Linked DNA regions of Simiduia agarivorans SA1 = DSM 21679. The protein of the gene in region 1 binds, or shares a complex with, the protein of each later gene. Links are inferred from orthologs where the notes say so. Each region holds a gene or a part of one and is shown in the gene's direction. Other genes may lie near its edges.

Region 1 (3,039 bases):
TCGCCCCCGCAAAGTGGCCCATGCCTATGCCTCGATCTGGACAGAGCAGGGGTCGCCCCTGCGGGTGTTGACGGAATCTCTGGCCGCCCGGCTGCAAGCGCGCCTGTCGGCAGAATCCGGCGAAACCGCACCCAAGGTCGCCGTTGCCTATACCTATGGGGAGCCTTCTGTGGCGCATCAGCTGTCGGTGCTGCGCGAGGCCGGAGTGGAGCGGACGTTGGTCCTGCCGTTGTATCCGCAGTACTCGGCCACCACCACCGGCTCCGTGTATGACCAATGCGCGGCGGTGATGAAAGCCAGCCGCGATATCCCCGATCTGGTGATCCAGAAGCACTATTATTCCCGCCCTGATTACGTACGAGCGTTGGTTAACAGTATCCGCACGCATCGCGCCCAACACCCGGGTGCCGATTGCCTGTTGTTTTCGTTTCATGGGATTCCACGTCGCAATGTGGATCTGGGCGACCCTTACGAACAGCATTGCCTGCACACCGCGCGCGACGTGGCCACCATTCTGGGGCTGGAAGAGCACCAATGGCGGGTCAGCTTCCAGTCCCGTCTGGGGCGGGCTGAATGGCTCAAACCTTATACCGACGAAACTCTGCGCCAGTTGCCGTCCGAGGGTATTAAGCGTCTGGATGTGATCTGCCCGGCCTTTGCGATTGATTGTCTTGAAACGCTGGAAGAAATCGACGTGGAAAACCGCGAGGTGTTTCTGGAGTCCGGCGGCGAAGATTACCAATACATTCCGTGCCTGAACGATTCCGAAGATCAGGTGTTTTTCCTGGCCAATCTGGTGGCCGAACGTTTGGGTTGATGCTGCGCAGGCGACGCATTTCTGGGACAATAGCGGCTTTTACCTAAGCGATTGAAATGAAAAATCTACTCGCGCTCGATAGTTCCTCCAACGCCTGTTCCGCCGCGCTGTTATGCAATGGCTCGGTCACTCATCGCTGGGAGTTGGCGCCGCGTGGCCACATGCAACGGCTGCTGCCAATGGCGGACGAATTGTTGCAAGCAGCGGGGCTGGCTGTGAACCAGCTGGATGCAATAGCCTTTGGCCGAGGCCCTGGTTCGTTTACCGGCTTGCGGGTGGCAACCGGCATCGTGCAGGGCCTGGCGTGGGGTGCAGATCTTCCAGTGATACCGGTGTCGACCCTGCGGGCAATTGCGGCGGGCTTCCAGCGTACCCAGCCCGACGTTGACGGCAGATTACTGGTGGCGGTGGATGCCCGCATGGGCGAACTCTACGCGGCCCATTTCAGGCTCGAGGGGCAACGTCTGGTGAACGACGGTGCCGAGCAATTGGTGCCGCTCGCCGATGCGGCTGCCTTGCTGGAAAACGTCGATGCTGGCGCGGGCAGTGGCTGGCAATTGGCCCCGTTAAACCAGCAGCGGCCTGCAGTGTGCCTGCCGGAATTGGAGCCCGATGCGTTGGATATACTTCACCTCGCCCGGCAGGCGGATGCTGTGCCAGTGCAAGCCCATGAAGCCAAGCCCGTGTATCTGCGCGACAGCGTGAACTGGCAGAAGCGCACACGCATTCGCACCGAAAGTTTGTAAATTTCTGCGGGCACTGCCCGCACTCTTTGTTCAGAAGGATTCCCATGGATTGGCTTCAAACGCTCATACTCGCCCTGATACAGGGCTTGACTGAGTTCTTACCCATTTCAAGCTCTGCCCATCTTATTTTGCCGTCCGAATTGTTGGGCTGGCAGGATCAGGGCCTGGCGTTTGATGTGGCGGTTCACTTTGGCAGCCTGCTGGCGGTTATTCTGTACTTCCGTCGCGATCTGACCCAGTTGGCAGGCCAGTGGTTTGCCAGTTTTGGCGGCAAAACAAACCACGAGAGCCAGTTGGTGTGGATGATCGGCTTCGCCACCATTCCCGCCGGCTTGGCCGGTTTACTGGGCAAGGAATTCATAGAAACCCACCTGCGTTCGGCCGAAGTGATTGCCTGGGCCACCATCGGGTTCGGCCTGCTGTTGGGCCTCGCCGACCGGCAGGGGCGGGGCGTTAAGACACTGATCGACATGACCTGGCCTCTGGCGTTGGCCATCGGCATCGCCCAGGCGTTGGCGCTGGTGCCGGGTACTTCGCGCTCGGGCATCACCATGACCGCGGCCTTGCTGTTGGGCTTCAGCCGTACGGATGCGGCCCGGTTTTCGTTTTTATTGTCCATCCCCGTGATCGCCTTGAGCGCGGGCTATCTGAGTTACAAATTGATAGGGGTGGCGGATGTGGACTGGGCCACCATGGGGCTGGGCTTTGTACTCTCGGCCCTCAGTGCCTATGCTTGCATTCATTTTTTCATGCAATTGATTGAGCGCATCGGCATGATGCCTTTTGTGATTTATCGCTTGGTGTTGGGTGTCGCCCTGTTGTGGTTGTTATAGCCCGGACCTGTAGGAGAAACGAATAATGAATCTTGCGTTTATCGGCTTGGGTGTTATGGGCTTTCCCATGGCAGGGCACTTGCAGCAGGCGGGTCATTCGGTACGCGTATACAACCGCACCACCGCGAAAGCATTGGATTGGGTGGCCCGCTACGGCGGTAGCCACGGCGAAACCCCCAGAGCCGCCGCTCAGGGGGCGGAGATCGTGTTCTTGTGCGTGGGCAATGACGAGGACCTGCGCTCGGTGGTGTTGGGTGCCGATGGTGTGCTGTCCGGCATGGCGCCGGGTTCTGTCATCGTGGATAACACCACGGCCTCGGCGGAGGTGGCGCGCGAGCTGTGCGGACTGGCGGCAAAACAGCAAATCGCTTTTCTCGACGCGCCGGTGTCCGGCGGCCAGGCCGGCGCTGAAAAGGGCCAGTTGACCGTAATGGTGGGTGGCGATGCCGTCGCCTTTGCGCGCGCCGAACCGGTGATTGCGCATTTTGCGCGTTCAGTGAAATTGCTGGGCCCGTCGGGCAGTGGTCAGTTGTGTAAAATGGTTAACCAGATCTGCATCGCCGGGCTGGTACAGGGCCTCGCGGAAGGCCTGCATTTTGCCGGCAAGGCCGGGCTCGATGCGGCGGCGGTGGTCGAGGTGATC
Region 2 (3,280 bases), 1.9 Mb from region 1 along the record:
CATCTTGTCGAGCACCGCCAGGGCGCGCTCATCACTCACTTCAATGCGCTCGTCCACCTCAATGCGCTTGAACTCGGCCTGAATCAGCCGGATGGCGGCCAGGCGCTCTTTGGCGCGGGCTTTCATGGCGTCTTTCATGGCATCGCTGATGCGGTTTCTGAGTTCGGTGCTCATGGTGGCTCCTTGCGGCATGGTTATGGTGGCACAACGACCAACGGCCGGGGCTTGGATACCCGGCCGTGCAGTCAGTCAGTACTGGACAGAAATCATTGCCCCGGACAGGGCGGGAGACAACTCAGTACAGGCGCTGGAACTTGCGGTTTTCGCGTGACATCTTCTTGGCGTGACGCTTAACAGCGGCAGCCGCTTCACGCTTACGTACAGACGTGGGCTTCTCGTAAAACTCGCGACGACGTACTTCGGCCAGAATACCGGCTTTTTCACATGAGCGCTTGAAGCGACGCAGCGCTACATCAAAGGGCTCGTTCTCTTTAATCTTAACTGATGGCATTTGACTACCTGACTGTTGAATTCTCTATCGGGGCAAGAAAATAAGACCCGATTCCAAGGGGCGCAGATTCTAACCACATCGCCTGCCCACTTCAAGCCTATTTTAGTTCATCGTATTGGGGAACCCGAAATCCCCCAACACTTGGATAATAACGTGCGTTTACCCAATCTCCACGCGGGGGAGCGGGTGATAGGGCAGATATTACGGGGCGTCGGCGGCATGGGTTGCGGCGAATTGCTGGCAAAGCATGCTTTGCATTCGCTGCAACGCCCTCAATCCATGATTGAGGGCCGGTCCCGCAGGGCCGCCGTCGAGCTACAGGGGTGAGGCAAGCGATTGCAATACATCGTATTGCGCGCAGCCGCACGACCCCAGGCTACGCATGGGGTCCGGGCCCGACGGGTTTTTACGCGTCCCCGGAATGTCTGCCCTATTGCCCGCCCATTGTCAGAAAAATGTGCCCAACTTGCAGCACCAAGCCCCCACCCAAGCCGCCTATACTACTGGCATCATTCACCACCCCCTCGTATCATGCCGGCCCACACCGGCAAATACTGAAACGGCATGCGCGTACTTGGCATTGAAACCTCCTGCGACGAGACCGGTATCGCCCTTTACGATACCGACAAAGGCCTGTTGGCTGACGCTCTTTACAGCCAGATTGATCTGCACAGCGAATACGGCGGCGTGGTGCCGGAACTGGCCTCGCGCGACCATGTGCAGAAAACCCTGCCACTGATCCAGCAGGTATTGGATGAAGCGGGTCTTGATAAGCAAGACCTGGACGCCGTCGCCTACACCGCCGGGCCCGGCCTGATTGGCGCGTTGATGGTCGGCGCCGGCATCGGCCGCTCGCTGGCCTACGCTCTGAATATTCCCGCCGTGGGTGTGCACCACATGGAAGGCCACTTGCTGGCACCCATGCTGGAAGACAATCCGCCCGCCTTCCCGTTTATCGCCCTGCTGGTCTCTGGTGGGCACACCCAGCTGGTGCGGGTAGATGGCATCGGCCGCTACAAGCTGCTGGGCGAATCACTGGACGACGCCGCCGGCGAAGCCTTCGATAAGGCCGCCAAAATGATGGATCTGGACTACCCGGGCGGCCCACACATCGCGCGTCTTGCCGAAAAGGGCACGCCCGGCCGCTTTACCTTTCCTCGCCCCATGACCGACCGGCCCGGGCTGGATTTCAGTTTTTCCGGGCTCAAGACCTTCACCCTCAATACGGTGACCGAGCACGCCCAGGCCAACGGTCTGCCCGACGACCAGACCTGCGCCGATATCGCCTTTGCCTTTCAGGAAGCCGTGGTTGGGACCTTGGTGATCAAATGCCGGCGCGCGCTCAAGCAAGAGGGCCTCAAGCGCCTGATCATCGCCGGTGGTGTGTCGGCCAACAAAGCCCTGCGGGAAAAACTGGAAGCGGAGTTGGCAAAAATGGGGGCGGGCGTGTTTTATGCGCGGCCCCGCTTCTGTACCGACAACGGCGCCATGATCGCCTACGCCGGTGCCCAGCGCCTGCTGGCGGGGCAGACCGAACCACTGCCCATTGCCGTCACCCCGCGCTGGCCCATGGAAAGCCTGCCGCCCTTGGACAATGCCCATGACTGACCAGATCATGATCGAAGGCCTGTGGATCGAGACTGTCATCGGCGTGTACGACTGGGAGCGCGAACTGCGCCAACGGCTGCTGTTGGACCTGACGCTGACCACCGATATCCGCCCCGCCGCCGCCAGTGACGACCTGGGTAAAACCCTGGATTACAAAGCCATTACCGATCGCATCATCGCATTTGCCGAAGGGTCATCGCACCAGCTGGTGGAGACCTTAGCGGAGCAAATAGCCGCACTGGTACAAAAAGAATTCGGTGTGACCCGGTTGACGTTAAAGCTCAGCAAGCCCGGCGCCCTGCCGCGCGCGCAGAATGTGGCCGTATTCATCGAGCGTGGCCGTTGATGGCACGGGTATTTTTAGGTTTGGGCAGCAATACCCAGAAGCACAAGCACCTTTGTGCCGGGCTGGATGCGCTCGCGCAGACCTTTGGCCCACTCGACATTTCTCCGGTGTATGAAAGCCTGTCTGTGGGCTTTGATGGACGCAATTTTTACAACCTGGTGGTGGGTATCCACACATCACTGGACGTGGCGGCACTGTCAAAAGCCTTAAAAGCCATTGAAGATGCCAACGGCCGCCTGCGCGACGGCCCCAAGTTCGCCCCCCGCACGCTCGATATCGATATTCTCACCTACGACGATCTGGTGGGGGTTTACGCAGGTGTTGAACTGCCCAGGGATGAAGTGTGGCTCAATGCGTTTGTGCTGCGTCCACTATCCGAATTGGCGCCGGACGACATACTGCCCGGTCGGTCCGAAACCTACGCAGCCCTGTGGCAAGCCTACAGCAACCCGTCACAAAAACTCTGGCCCGTCAGTTTTATCTGGTGCGGACGCGAGCTCAGCCCCGTCGCGTCCTGATCGGTCGCGGCTTTATTGCTGCTTCATTGCGCAGTATTCTCAACCCTGGCCCGATCATCGTCAGGACTCGAGCACATGGACAAGCCCGGCTTCAAACTCCCGCACCTACCGCTTACCCGATGGCAAAACTGGCGTGAAGCATTACACCAACGCTGGCATCGGCTCACAGGTTTTCAGAAATTTTACCTGCTCGCACTGCTTGCTCTTCCGCTACACGGTGGCACCGCAGCGCTGCTCGCCATTGCAGGGCTGATACTGGATTTCTGGCCGCGCTTTGTCCGCCTGTGGGAGAGTCTG

Evidence for each region.
Region 2: the proteins of tsaB (region 1) and tsaD are in contact, whole or in part, in a solved structure (PDB 4WQ4), measured with the Escherichia coli proteins. The link is inferred for Simiduia agarivorans SA1 = DSM 21679 from one-to-one orthologs.

The regions. Positions count from the first base shown.
Region 1 is NC_018868.3:281,664-284,702, forward strand. What follows is about bases 1-2,718. They hold tsaB (tRNA (adenosine(37)-N6)-threonylcarbamoyltransferase complex dimerization subunit type 1 TsaB), read left to right. Parts: upstream 1-873; coding sequence 874-1,563; downstream 1,564-2,718. Other genes in these bases: hemH (ferrochelatase), read left to right, coding at 1-817; M5M_RS01315 (undecaprenyl-diphosphate phosphatase), read left to right, coding at 1,608-2,396; M5M_RS01320 (NAD(P)-dependent oxidoreductase), read left to right, coding at 2,422-2,718. Also shown: more of M5M_RS01320, read left to right, coding at 2,719-3,039. UniProt on the Escherichia coli protein: Required for the formation of a threonylcarbamoyl group on adenosine at position 37 (t(6)A37) in tRNAs that read codons beginning with adenine.
Region 2 is NC_018868.3:2,160,193-2,163,472, forward strand. The notes cover bases 139-3,097. They hold tsaD (tRNA (adenosine(37)-N6)-threonylcarbamoyltransferase complex transferase subunit TsaD), read left to right. Parts: upstream 139-1,075; coding sequence 1,076-2,119; downstream 2,120-3,097. Other genes in these bases: M5M_RS09630 (GatB/YqeY domain-containing protein), read right to left, coding at 139-174; rpsU (30S ribosomal protein S21), read right to left, coding at 296-511; folB (dihydroneopterin aldolase), read left to right, coding at 2,112-2,465; folK (2-amino-4-hydroxy-6-hydroxymethyldihydropteridine diphosphokinase), read left to right, coding at 2,465-2,983; M5M_RS09655 (hypothetical protein), read left to right, coding at 3,059-3,097. Outside these bases: more of M5M_RS09630, read right to left, coding at 1-138; more of M5M_RS09655, read left to right, coding at 3,098-3,280.